3 regions of the Streptomyces sp. NPDC037100 genome follow, and region 1 is predicted to be linked to each of the others. Evidence: predicted binding sites of a transcription regulator. Region 1 holds the regulator's gene; each other region holds the start of a gene.

Evidence for each region. The regulator HrcA, encoded in region 1, represses chaperone genes, less so after heat shock. The targets are predictions, from matches to a motif close to TTNGCACTCNGNNNNNCNGAGTGCNAA.
Region 2: a site for HrcA is predicted at 2,203-2,229, ahead of groES (co-chaperone GroES). Genes of this name have one in related genera too.
Region 3: a site for HrcA is predicted at 1,584-1,610, ahead of groL (chaperonin GroEL). Genes of this name have one in related genera too.

Annotation. Positions count from the first base shown of each region.
Region 1 covers NZ_JBVJSX010000001.1:543,401-547,601, reverse strand. Annotated here, with positions in the region: gene ACZ7EG_RS02530 (DUF3097 domain-containing protein) at 141-944, opposite strand; gene ACZ7EG_RS02525 (MBL fold metallo-hydrolase) at 976-1,707, opposite strand; gene hrcA (heat-inducible transcriptional repressor HrcA) at 1,879-2,895, shown strand; gene dnaJ (molecular chaperone DnaJ) at 2,895-4,031, shown strand.
Region 2 covers NZ_JBVJSX010000002.1:711,048-715,248, forward strand. Annotated here, with positions in the region: gene groL (chaperonin GroEL) at 54-1,679, opposite strand; gene groES (co-chaperone GroES) at 1,795-2,103, opposite strand; gene ACZ7EG_RS08330 (polysaccharide deacetylase family protein) at 2,273-3,022, opposite strand; gene ACZ7EG_RS08335 (polysaccharide deacetylase family protein) at 3,019-3,954, opposite strand; gene ACZ7EG_RS08340 (THUMP-like domain-containing protein) at 4,141-4,201, shown strand, end outside.
Region 3 covers NZ_JBVJSX010000004.1:511,556-515,756, reverse strand. Annotated here, with positions in the region: gene thrC (threonine synthase) at 1-347, shown strand, start outside; gene ACZ7EG_RS16580 (MoaD/ThiS family protein) at 479-754, shown strand; gene ACZ7EG_RS16575 (cold-shock protein) at 1,201-1,404, shown strand; gene groL (chaperonin GroEL) at 1,739-3,361, shown strand; gene ACZ7EG_RS16565 (NADH:flavin oxidoreductase) at 3,559-4,201, shown strand, end outside.

The sequences.
Region 1 (4,201 bases):
GCAGTTGGGCGGCTGTGCGCGATCGAGGCTGAGGCGGCACGCGCGCCTGCGGCTGGGGAGCTGTGACGAAGCGGGTGGCGCGCATGCGGCAGTTGGGCGGCTGTGCGCGATCGAGGCTGAGGCGGCACGCGCGCCCGCGGCTAGGGAGCCGTGACGAAGTCGATCAGCTCTTCCACCCGGCCCAGCAGTTCCGGCTCCAGGTCCTTGTACGAGTGCACGCCCGACAGGATCCGCTGCCAGGCCGCCCCCGTGTTCTCCGGCCAACCCAACGCCCGGCACACCCCGGTCTTCCAGTCCTGCCCGCGCGGGACCCGGGGCCACGCTTCGATGCCCAGGGACGACGGTTTCACCGCCTCCCAGATGTCGATGTACGGGTGCCCCACGACCAGGGCGTGGTCGCTGGTGACGGCCTGGGCGATGCGCCACTCCTTGGAGCCGGGGACCAGGTGGTCCACCAGGACGCCCAGCCGTGCGTCCGGGCCGGGGGCGAACTCGGAGACGATCGACGGCAGGTCGTCGACGCCCTCCAGGTACTCCACGACCACGCCCTCGATGCGCAGGTCGTCGCCCCACACCTTCTCGACCAGCTCGGCGTCGTGGCGGCCCTCGACGTAGATGCGGCCGGCGCGGGCCACGCGGGCGCGGGCGCCGGGGACGGCGACCGACCCCGAGGCCGTGCGGGTGGGACGCGCCGGGCCGCCGGGCGCGGGGCGGACGAGGGTCACCACCCTGCCCTCCAGAAGGAAGCCACGCGGCTCCATCGGGAACACCCGGTGCTTGCCGAAGCGGTCCTCCAGCGTCACCGTGCCCGCCTCGCAGCGGATCACCGCGCCGCAGAAACCGGTCCCCGGCTCCTCCACCACCAGGCCCGGCTCCGCAGCGACCTCGGGTACCGGCTTCGGCTTCTTCCACGGCGGGGTCAGATCGGCGGAGTACTGGCGCATTCGAATGACGATAGGAGAAGGCGGACGGCGATCACCGCGACACGCCGAAACGCGCCGCCAGCGCGTCCCGTTGCGCCCGCACGAACGCCGCGTCCACCACCGCTCCGTGACCGGGCACGTACACCGCGTCCTCGCCACCCAGGTCGAGCAGCCGGTCGAGGGCGGCGGGCCAGTGCGACGGCACCGCGTCCGGGCCCGCCTGGGGATCTCCGGACTCCTCGACCAGGTCCCCGCAGAACACCACCTCCGGATCACCGGGCACCAGCACCGCCAGGTCGTGCGCGGTGTGCCCCGGGCCGACGTTCGCCAGCAGCACCTGCCGGCCGCCGCCCAGGTCGAGCGTCCACTCGCCGGAGACCAGGTGGCCGGGCGGGACCAGCCGCTCCGCCGCCTCCTCGGCCGTGGGCGCCGCCAGGCCCTGGCGCACCCCGTCCTCGCGCAGTTCCTCGCGGTCCCGCACCCGTGTCAGCAGCGCGTCCACGCCCACCGCGCCGAACACCTCGGTGTCCGGGAGCGCCGCGGCGCCGAAGACATGGTCGAAGTGCGGATGGGTCAGCGCGAGATGCGTCACACGGTGGCCGGTGAGCGCACGCGCCTGCGCCCCCATTTTCGCGCCCTCGGCGAGGCTCGACCCCGCGTCGATCATGAGGACCGCCCCCTCACCGGCGACCAGCCCGATCGTGCAGTCCCACACCGGCAGCCGGCACCGGCCCACACCGGCGGCCACGCGCTCCCATCCGAGGTCTTCCCAAGTCACCGTCATACGGCGACGCTAGCGGGTGCCCCCGCTCGGGGCACGGTGCCGCACGACCAGCCTTGCCGGGGGTGTACCCCACCGCCGTACACTGGGCCGGGGAACGCTGGCACTCGCATGCGCAGAGTGCCAGGCCGGACCGGCAGGGCAAGCAGACGGAGACTTCTGGAGGTGTGCGCGATGCTCAGTGAACGCAGGCTGCAGGTGCTGCGCGCCATCGTCCAGGACTACGTCGGCACCGAGGAGCCGGTGGGCTCCAAGGCCCTCACCGAGCGGCACAGCCTCGGCGTCTCCCCGGCCACCGTCCGCAACGACATGGCGGCCCTCGAGGACGAGGGGTACATCGCCCAGCCGCACACCAGCGCCGGGCGCATCCCCACCGACAAGGGTTACCGGCTGTTCGTCGACAAGCTCGCCGGCGTCAAGCCGATGACCGCGCCCGAGCGGCGCGCGATCCAGAACTTCCTCGAGGGTGCCGTCGACCTCGACGACGTCGTGGCGCGCACCGTGCGGCTGCTCGCGCAGCTCACGCGCCAGGTCGCCGTCGTGCAGTACCCGTCGCTGACCCGCTCGACCGTGCGGCACGTGGAGTTGCTCTCCCTGGCGCCCGCGCGCGTGATGCTCGTGCTGATCACGGACACCGGGCGCGTCGAGCAGCGGGTCGTCGACTGCCCGGCGCCCTTCGGCGACGCCTCGCTCGCGGATCTGCGCGCGCGGCTCAACAGCCGTGTGGCGAACCGGCGTTTCGCGGATGTGCCGAGTCTGGTGGAGGATCTCCCCGAGGCGTTCGAGCACGAGGACCGGGGTACGGTCTCTACGGTGCTCTCCACACTTCTGGAGACGCTCGTCGAGGAGAACGAGGAGCGGCTGATGATCGGCGGCACCGCCAATCTGACCCGCTTCGGGCATGACTTCCCTCTCACGATCCGGCCGGTGCTGGAGGCGCTGGAGGAGCAGGTCGTGCTCCTCAAGCTGCTCGGCGAGGCGAAGGATCCGGGCGTGACCGTACGGATCGGTCACGAGAACGCCCACGAAGGACTCAACTCCACGTCCGTCGTGTCGGTCGGCTACGGTTCGGGCGGCGAGGCAGTCGCCAAGCTCGGCGTGGTCGGACCGACCCGCATGGACTACCCGGGAACGATGGGAGCGGTACGCGCAGTGGCACGGTACGTCGGACAGATCCTGGCGGAGTCGTAGTGGCCACGGACTACTACGCCGTACTCGGCGTGCGCCGCGACGCGTCGCAGGAAGAGATCAAGAAGGCCTTCCGGCGGCTCGCGCGCGAGCTGCACCCGGACGTCAACCCCGATCCGAAGACCCAGGAGCGGTTCAAGGAGATCAACGCCGCTTACGAGGTGCTGTCGGACCCGCAGAAGAAGCAGGTCTACGACCTCGGCGGCGACCCGCTCTCGCAGGCCGGCGGCGGTGGCGCGGGCGGCTTCGGAGCCGGTGGCTTCGGGAACTTCTCGGACATCATGGACGCGTTCTTCGGCACGGCGTCGCAGCGCGGACCGCGCTCGCGCACCCGCCGCGGCCAGGACGCGATGATCCGCATCGAGGTCGAGCTCGACGAGGCCGCCTTCGGCACGACGAAGGACATCCAGGTCGACACGGCCGTCGTCTGCAACACCTGCAGCGGCGAGGGCGCGGCCCCGGGCACCTCCGCCCAGACGTGTGACATGTGCCGCGGCCGCGGCGAGGTCTCGCAGGTCACCCGGTCCTTCCTGGGTCAGGTCATGACGTCCCGCCCGTGCCCGCAGTGCCAGGGCTTCGGCACGGTCGTGCCGACTCCGTGCCCGGAGTGCGCGGGCGACGGCCGCGTGCGGTCCCGCCGCACGCTCACGGTCAAGATCCCGGCCGGTGTCGACAACGGCACGCGGATCCAGCTCGCCGGCGAGGGCGAGGTCGGCCCCGGCGGCGGTCCGGCCGGTGACCTCTACGTCGAGATCCACGAGCTGCCCCACAGCACGTTCCAGCGGCGCGGCGACGACCTGCACTGCACGGTGACGATCCCCATGACGGCGGCGTCCCTCGGCACGAAGGTGCCGCTGGAGACGCTCGACGGCATGGAGGAGGTCGACATCCGTCCGGGCACCCAGTCCGGCCAGTCGATCCCGCTGCACGGCCGGGGCGTCACGCACCTGCGCGGCGGCGGACGCGGCGACCTCATCGTCCACGTCGAGGTCCAGACCCCGACCAAGCTCGACCCCGAGCAGGAACGCCTGCTGCGCGAGCTCTCCAAGCTCCGCGGCGAGGAACGGCCCACGGGGCAGTTCCAGCCGGGGCAGCAGGGGCTGTTCTCGCGGTTGAAGGACGCCTTCAACGGGCGCTGACGTGTGTGGTCCGGCCGCTGCCGGGGGTCCGGGGGGTTGTCTCCCCGGGCTGGCACGGTCAGCCGGGGCGGCAGGGGCTGTTCTCGCGGTTGAAGGACGCCTTCGACGGGCGCTGACGTGTGTGGTCCGGCCGCTGCCGGGGGTCCGGGGGGGCTCCCCGGGCTGGCACG
Region 2 (4,201 bases), on a different contig from region 1:
CTCGGGCTCGGGCGAGCTGACGTCGTCAGCCCTCAGCCGTCATGCGTCATGCGTCAGTGCGCGTGGCCGTGGCTGTGACCACCGGCGGCCGGCTCCTCCTCTTCCTTCTTCTCGACGACCAGGGTCTCGGTCGTGAGGAGGAGGGAGGCGATGGAGGCGGCGTTCTCCAGGGCGGAACGGGTGACCTTGACCGGGTCGATGACGCCGGCCTTGACCAGGTCGCCGTACTCGCCGGTGGCGGCGTTGAAGCCCTGGCCCTTCTCGAGCTCGGCGACCTTGGAGGTGATGACGTAGCCCTCGAGGCCGGCGTTCTCGGCGATCCAGCGCAGCGGCTCGACGGCGGCCTTGCGGACGACCGCGACACCCGTGGCCTCGTCGCCGGTCTTGCCGAGGTTGCCCTCGAGGACCTTGACGGCGTGGACCAGCGCGGAGCCACCACCGGAGACGATGCCCTCCTCGACCGCGGCGCGGGTCGCGGAGATGGCGTCCTCCAGACGGTGCTTGCGCTCCTTGAGCTCGACCTCGGTGGCGGCACCCACGCGGATGACGCACACGCCGCCGGCCAGCTTCGCGAGGCGCTCCTGGAGCTTCTCACGGTCCCAGTCGGAGTCGGTGGACTCGATCTCGGCCTTGATCTGGGCGACGCGGCCCTGCACGTCGTCCTTGTTGCCGGCGCCGTCGACGACCGTGGTGTCGTCCTTGGTGACGGTGACGCGGCGGGCGGAGCCGAGGACGTCCAGACCGACCTGGTCGAGCTTGAGGCCGACCTCCTCGGAGACGACCGTGGCGCCGGTGAGGACGGCCAGGTCCTGCAGCATCGCCTTGCGGCGGTCGCCGAAGCCGGGGGCCTTCACGGCGACGGCGTTGAACGTGCCGCGGATCTTGTTCACGACGAGGGTCGACAGGGCCTCGCCCTCGACGTCCTCGGCGATGATCAGCAGCGGCTTGGAGGCGTTGGACTGGATGACCTTCTCCAGCAGCGGCAGGAGGTCCGCGATGGCGGAGATCTTGCCCTGCGTGATGAGGATGTACGGGTCGTCCAGGACGGCTTCCATGCGCTCCTGGTCCGTCACGAAGTACGGCGACAGGTAGCCCTTGTCGAAGGCCATGCCCTCGGTGAAGTCCAGCTCCAGGCCGAAGGTGTTGGACTCCTCGACGGTGATGACACCGTCCTTGCCGACCTTGTCCATCGCCTCGGCGATGAGCTCGCCGACCTGCTGGTCCTGGGCGGACAGCGCGGCGACGGCGGCGATGTCGGACTTCTCGTCGATCGGGCGGGCCGTGGCGAGCAGGTCCTCGGAAACGGCCGCGACGGCGGCGTCGATGCCCTTCTTCAGGGCGGCCGGGGAAGCACCGGCGGCGACGTTCTTCAGGCCCTCGCGCACGAGCGCCTGGGCGAGCACGGTCGCGGTGGTCGTACCGTCACCCGCGATGTCGTTGGTCTTGGTCGCCACCTCCTTGACCAGCTGGGCACCGAGGTTCTCGTACGGGTCCTCGACCTCGACCTCACGGGCGATGGTCACACCGTCGTTGGTGATGGTGGGAGCGCCGAACTTCTTGTCGATGACGACGTTGCGGCCCTTGGGGCCGATCGTCACCTTGACCGTGTCGGCAAGCTTGTTGACGCCGCGCTCGAGGGCGCGACGGGCGTCCTCGTCGAACTTCAGGATCTTCGCCATGGGAGCGTGAGCCCTCTTCCGGAATCTGGGATAACGGCACTGCGCCCCGGGCGCCCGGCTTGTTGTCGCTCGCGGGGGCCAGGGGCGCAGTTCAAAGCAATGTGCTTGGGGTGAATTACTTCTCGACGATCGCGAGCACGTCGCGGGCCGAGAGGACGAGGTACTCCTCGCCGTTGTACTTCACCTCGGTGCCGCCGTACTTGCTGTAGAGCACGACGTCGCCGACGGAGACGTCGAGCGGAAGACGGTTGCCGTCCTCGAAGCGGCCCGGGCCCACGGCCAGGACGACGCCCTCCTGGGGCTTCTCCTTGGCGGTGTCCGGGATGACCAGGCCAGAGGCGGTGGTCTGCTCGGCGTCGAGCGGCTGGACCACAATGCGGTCCTCGAGCGGCTTGATGGCAACCTTGGAGCTGGTGGTCGTCACGATCCGACCTCCCCCTTCGGAGATCTCACGGGGTTAACTGTCTGAGGTGGCGACCAGGTGGATCCGTCGTCGCGGGTGCCGGACCTGCCCGTCGCTGTGTTGGCACTCTCCTAGGGGGAGTGCCAGAGCCGAGACTATGACTGCGATTAGCACTCGGTCAAGCGGACTGCTAATTGCCCGCGGCGCGTCGGGCCGGTGTTTTCTCCAGGTGGTCCTCGAGCCGCCCCACCCGCAGCCCCCTCGCCTCGATCTCGCGCAGCAGTCGCACCGTCCGTTCGGCCAGGGCCGGCGGCCCCGTCCCGCCCGACGGCACCGAGACGATGTCGCCGGCCCGCAGGCCGGGCTCGCCTCGGGTGTACGTCAGTTCGCCGTCGGCGTTCAGGGCCGCGCGCCACAGGACGACCGCGGCGATGCCGCAGTCGGCGGCGGCACGCAGGGTCGTCGTGTCGTAGGTGCCGTAGGGCGGGCGGAAGAGGCGGGGGACGATGCCGAAGCGGGAGCGGAGTTTGTGCTGCTGGCCGCAGATCTCGGCGCGCTGGCCGGAGTAGGGCAGGCCGCGCAGGGCGGGGTGGTCGAGGGTGTGGTTCTGGATGGACGCGCCGACCGCGCGCAGCCGGGCGAAGTGGCCGTAGCCGGGTCCCACGACGCTGTCCGTGAGGAAGAGGCTGACCGGGAGCCGTTGTCGTCGGACGAGACGGACGAAGCGGGGGTCGCGTTCGGCGCCGTCGTCATAGGTGAGGAAGACGACGGGTTCGCGGGTGGCGACATGGTCCACGACGGGCGGCAGCCGATGCGTGTCGTTCACCCCGCGCGCCGGGTGCCGGGCCCGGCCGTCGGCGATGCCCTGCCGCTCACCCGCCACCCCGGAGCAGCCGGCCAGCAGGACCGCGCACAGCAGTACGGCGGCCTGGCGCCTCACAGGTAGTCCTCCAGCCGCCCGACCGCGTACCCCTGAGCCGTGACCTTGTTCAGGAAGCGGCGGATCATGTCGGCCATTGTGCCCTTCCACAGGTCACGACCCCGGAAGTGCGTGAGGACGATGTCACCCGGATGCAGCCTCCGGCCCCCGTCGCGGTACTCCCAGTGGTCGGCGAATACCTCCTCGTTCCACAGGGGCACGTACGCGATGCCGCAGGTCTTGGCGGCCCGCAGGGTCGCCCGGTCGTAGCTGCCGTAGGGCGGGCGGAAGAGGGTGGGGCGTTTGCCGAACCGCCTCTCCATGTAGCGCTGCATGCCGCAGATCTCGCGCTTCTGCGTCCGGTAGGACAGGCCCCGCAGGTTGGGGTGGTTGAGGGTGTGGTTGTGCAGGACCACGCCCCGGGACTGCATCTTCCGGAAGTAGCGGGTGTCGTTCCTGATCAGGTAGCCGCTGAGGAAGGCGCTGTACGGGACATCCAGGTCGCTCATCATCCGCAGGAACGCCGGGTCCTTCTCGGCGCCGTCGTCGATGGTGAGGAAGACGACCTTGTCCCGGGTGGGGACCCTGGTGAAGACGGGCGGGAGGTCCAGCTCCCGGTGGCCGTCCACCTCGAAACCCTTGCGGGTCCTCATCCTGGGCTTCTTCGCAGGGGCGGGCGGGGCGGCCGACGGGGTCCTGCGCAGACCCCAGCGGTGCGCGGCGGCGACCCGGGCGGCGTGCGCGGCGCGCAGCTTGGTGGCGTAGGAGTCGAGCGCGCGGGCCGGGGGTGCGTCGAGGGGCTGCTGGCCGCCGGCCGGGGTGACCTGGTCGCCGCCGTCCTGCGCGCAGCCGGAGGCGATGGCGGCGAGGACGAGCACGGCGAGGACGATCCGTACGCCGGCGGACGCCCGTCCCGGCGCCCAACTTTTGTCATTTTGTACGACTGCTCGCATGATGCCGGATCCTCGCAGCCCGCCCCGCCGGTCCCGCCCCGACACCGCCGCCGGGCGGCTCACCATCCACCGACTGGCCCACACGCGGGCGGGACCCGCGAGCGGCAGGCCCCGGACGGCGCCCGCATCGGAGGCCGCCGCCGGACCGGCCTCCGCGCCCTGCTTCCCGTGGCCGACAATGATCCGGTGAACGACCTCGCCCTCCTCCTCACCCCCGAAGGCCGCGCTCTCCTCGACGAGGTGCGGG
Region 3 (4,201 bases), on a different contig from region 1:
ACACCATCGCCAAGTCGCTGGCGATCGGCAATCCGGCGGACGGGCCGTACGTGCTGGACATCGCGCGGCGGACCGGTGGGGCGGTGGAGGACGTCGACGACGAGCAGGTCGTCGACGCGATCAAGATCCTTGCGCGGACCGAGGGGATCTTCGCGGAGACCGCCGGTGGGGTGACCGTGGGTGTCACCAAGAAGCTGATCGAGAGCGGGGTGCTGGATCCGTCGAAGACGACGGTGGTGCTCAACACCGGGGATGGCCTCAAGACGCTGGACGCGGTGGCGGGCACGGGTCTGACAGCGACCATTCGCCCCAACCTCGAGTCGTTCCGTGAGGCCGGGCTCGTCTGAGAGTCGTTGTTCGCTGCGGGCCGGTGGGGGCTGGTCGCGCCCACGCGGCGGAGCCGCAGATCGACACAGCCCCGCGCCCCTATGCGCGCGGCCCAGCCGTAGCTTCAATCGAAACCGGAGGTTTTGAAGTCATGAGCGTCACCGTCCGCATCCCCACCATCCTGCGTACCTACACCGGTGGGCAGGCCGAGGTCGCCGCCGAAGGGGCGAACCTCGGTGAGGTCATCGCCGATCTGGAGAAGAACCACACCGGGATCGCCGCCCGGGTGCTGGACGATCAGGGCAAGCTGCGGCGGTTCGTCAACGTCTACGTCAACGACGACGACGTGCGGTTCGAGCAGGGTCTTGAGACGGCGACGCCGGACGGTGCCGGTGTGTCGATCATTCCCGCCGTCGCCGGCGGCTGAACCGGTCGACCGGCTTGATTGTTACCTTCGGTAACGAAGGTAACTGAGAGTTTATCGAATTGCCCCCTCCGTGAGAGAAGCGGAGGGGGCAATTCTGTGTGGTTGAGCGGGGTACAGTTGGGGAACGCGGTCCTGATCCTCTGATCGGAACCCTGAATTCCTGCTCCGAGCCCGACAAGATGTAGCCAAAGTGTGTATGTCTTTTGAGGCTTTTGTTCCCTTTGCGTGGTCCGACTTGCCCTGAATTCGGGCGAATTCTCCCCACATTCCGGACCCTGCGCGTCCAGAATTCTCGTCCGATTGACCTGTTGCAGACGGCAGTTGGACAGATACATTCAGCCGCGGTCGACGCGTTCCGGCGCACGCCCCCAACCGTGGGGGGTGAGGTCTGACCCGGGTCCGCGAAGTGTGGATCTGTGCAAGGGCCAGTAATAGGGGAGTTAGGCATGGCTCAGGGCACCGTCAAGTGGTTCAACGCGGAGAAGGGGTACGGCTTCATCGCGGTCGACGGTGGTGCGGATGTTTTCGTCCACTACAGCGCGATCCAGATGGACGGCTACCGCACCCTTGAAGAGGGCCAGCGGGTCGAGTTCGAGATCTCGCAGGGTCAGAAGGGACCGCAGGCCGACATGGTTCGCGTCTCTGCCTGAACGCGCACCACGACCAACGCTCAAGCGACCGGTCTTCTCAGAAGGGCCCGTACCCCCCGGGGTGCGGGCCCTTCGGCCTGTTCGAAAGCCCTGCCGGACGGTGTTCGCGGGCGGCTGACGACCCCGCCCGATCCCTGGCAGGAGCTTGCACTCGCAGGGGTCGAGTGCTAATCATTGCGTTAGCACTCTGAAGGTGAGAGTGACAACGTAAGGACCGGGTCGGTGAGGCCCGCAGGCCAGGTGGGGAAGGAACCCACGAGGCAAGCGAGCCGTCCGTCGCGGGCGCGGGCGCGGTCCGAAGTAATCACCCCCAGTCCTGGAGGGACCACTTCACATGGCCAAGATCATCGCGTTCGACGAGGAGGCGCGGCGCGGCCTCGAGCGCGGCATGAACCAGCTCGCGGACGCCGTGAAGGTGACGCTCGGCCCCAAGGGCCGCAACGTCGTCCTCGAGAAGAAGTGGGGCGCGCCCACGATCACCAACGATGGTGTCTCCATCGCCAAGGAGATCGAGCTCGAGGACCCGTACGAGAAGATCGGCGCCGAGCTGGTCAAGGAAGTCGCCAAGAAGACGGACGACGTCGCCGGTGACGGTACGACCACCGCGACCGTGCTCGCCCAGGCCCTGGTCAAGGAAGGCCTGCGCAACGTAGCCGCCGGCGCCAACCCGATGGCCCTCAAGCGCGGTATCGAGAAGGCCGTCGAGGCCGTCTCCGCCGCCCTGCTGGAGCAGGCGAAGGACGTCGAGACCAAGGAGCAGATCGCCTCCACGGCCTCCATCTCCGCCGCCGACACCCAGATCGGCGAGCTCATCGCCGAGGCCATGGACAAGGTCGGCAAGGAAGGCGTCATCACCGTCGAGGAGTCCCAGACCTTCGGTCTGGAGCTGGAGCTCACCGAGGGTATGCGCTTCGACAAGGGCTACATCTCGGCGTACTTCGCGACCGACATGGAGCGTATGGAGGCCGTCCTCGACGACCCGTACATCCTGATCGCGAACTCCAAGATCTCGAACGTCAAGGACCTGCTCCCGCTCCTGGAGAAGGTCATGCAGTCGGGCAAGCCGCTGCTGATCATTGCCGAGGACGTCGAGGGCGAGGCCCTGTCGACGCTGGTCGTGAACAAGATCCGCGGCACCTTCAAGTCCGTCGCCGTCAAGGCCCCGGGCTTCGGCGACCGCCGCAAGGCGATGCTGCAGGACATCGGCATCCTCACCGGCGGCGAGGTGATCTCCGAGGAGGTCGGCCTCAAGCTGGAGAACGCCACGATCGACCTGCTGGGCAAGGCCCGCAAGGTCGTCATCACCAAGGACGAGACCACCATCGTCGACGGTGCCGGCTCCGCCGACCAGGTCGCCGGCCGGGTCAACCAGATCCGCGCCGAGATCGAGAACAGCGACTCGGACTACGACCGCGAGAAGCTGCAGGAGCGCCTGGCGAAGCTCGCCGGCGGTGTCGCGGTCATCAAGGCCGGTGCCGCCACCGAGGTGGAGCTCAAGGAGCGCAAGCACCGCATCGAGGACGCCGTGCGCAACGCCAAGGCGGCCGTCGAGGAGGGCATCGTCGCCGGTGGTGGCGTGGCCCTGCTGCAGGCCTCCCAGGTCTTCGAGAAGCTGGAGCTCGACGGTGACGAGGCGACCGGCGCCAACGCCGTGAAGCTCGCGCTGGAGGCCCCGCTGAAGCAGATCGCCGTCAACGGTGGTCTCGAGGGCGGCGTCGTCGTGGAGAAGGTCCGCAACCTCACCGTCGGCCACGGCCTGAACGCCGCGACCGGTGAGTACGTCGACATGATCGCCGAGGGCATCATCGACCCGGCGAAGGTGACCCGCTCTGCCCTGCAGAACGCCGCCTCCATCGCCGCGCTGTTCCTCACCACCGAGGCCGTCATCGCCGACAAGCCGGAGAAGGCCGCCGCGCCCGCCGGTGGCGGCATGCCGGGCGGTGACATGGACTTCTGATCGACCCAAGGGTTGATCAACGTCCTTACCGAGGGCGGCACCTCCTGTTCCGACAGGAGGTGCCGCCCTCGGGCGTGTGCGGGATCACAGTGGGGGCGGGATGGCGGGGCCGGACCGGGTGGTTGAACACTAGGTCCTATGCGTGTGCACATACTGATCGGCATGTGCGCACTGTCCGGTATCCCGAGGAGCCCCCCGTGACCGACGCCGCCTCCCGCGCCGCCGAAATCCTGTCCCGGCCCGTATCGCTGGGCGGCCTGACCGTTCCGAACCGGATCGTGATGGCACCGATGACCCGCATGTTCTCCCCGGGCGGCGTGCCCGGCGAGGACGTCGTGTCGTACTACGCGCGCCGCGCCGCCGCCGGAGTCGGCCTGATCGTCACCGAGGGCACGTACGTCGGCCACGAGTCGGCCGGGCAGAGCGACAGCGTGCCGCGTTTCCACGGCGACGAGCAGCTCGCGGGCTGGGCGAAGGTCGCCGAGGCGGTGCACGCCGCGGGCGGCACGATCGTGCCGCAGCTGTGGCACATCGGCATGGTCCGCAACCAGGGCGAGCCCCCGTTCGCCGACGCCCCGGCCGTCGGCCCCTCCGGCCTGCGCATCGGCGCGACGGAGCCCACCGGCAAGGCCATGACGCAGGCCGACATCGACGCCGTCATCGGCGCGTTCGCCGAGGCCGCGGCCGCCGCCGAGCGCATCGGCTTCGACGGTGTCGAACTGCACGGCGCCCACGGCTACCTGCTCGACCAGTTCCTCTGGGAGGGCACCAACCGCCGCACCGACGCCTACGGCGGCGACCGCGTCGCCCGCGCCAAGCTCTCGGAGGAGATCGTCGCGG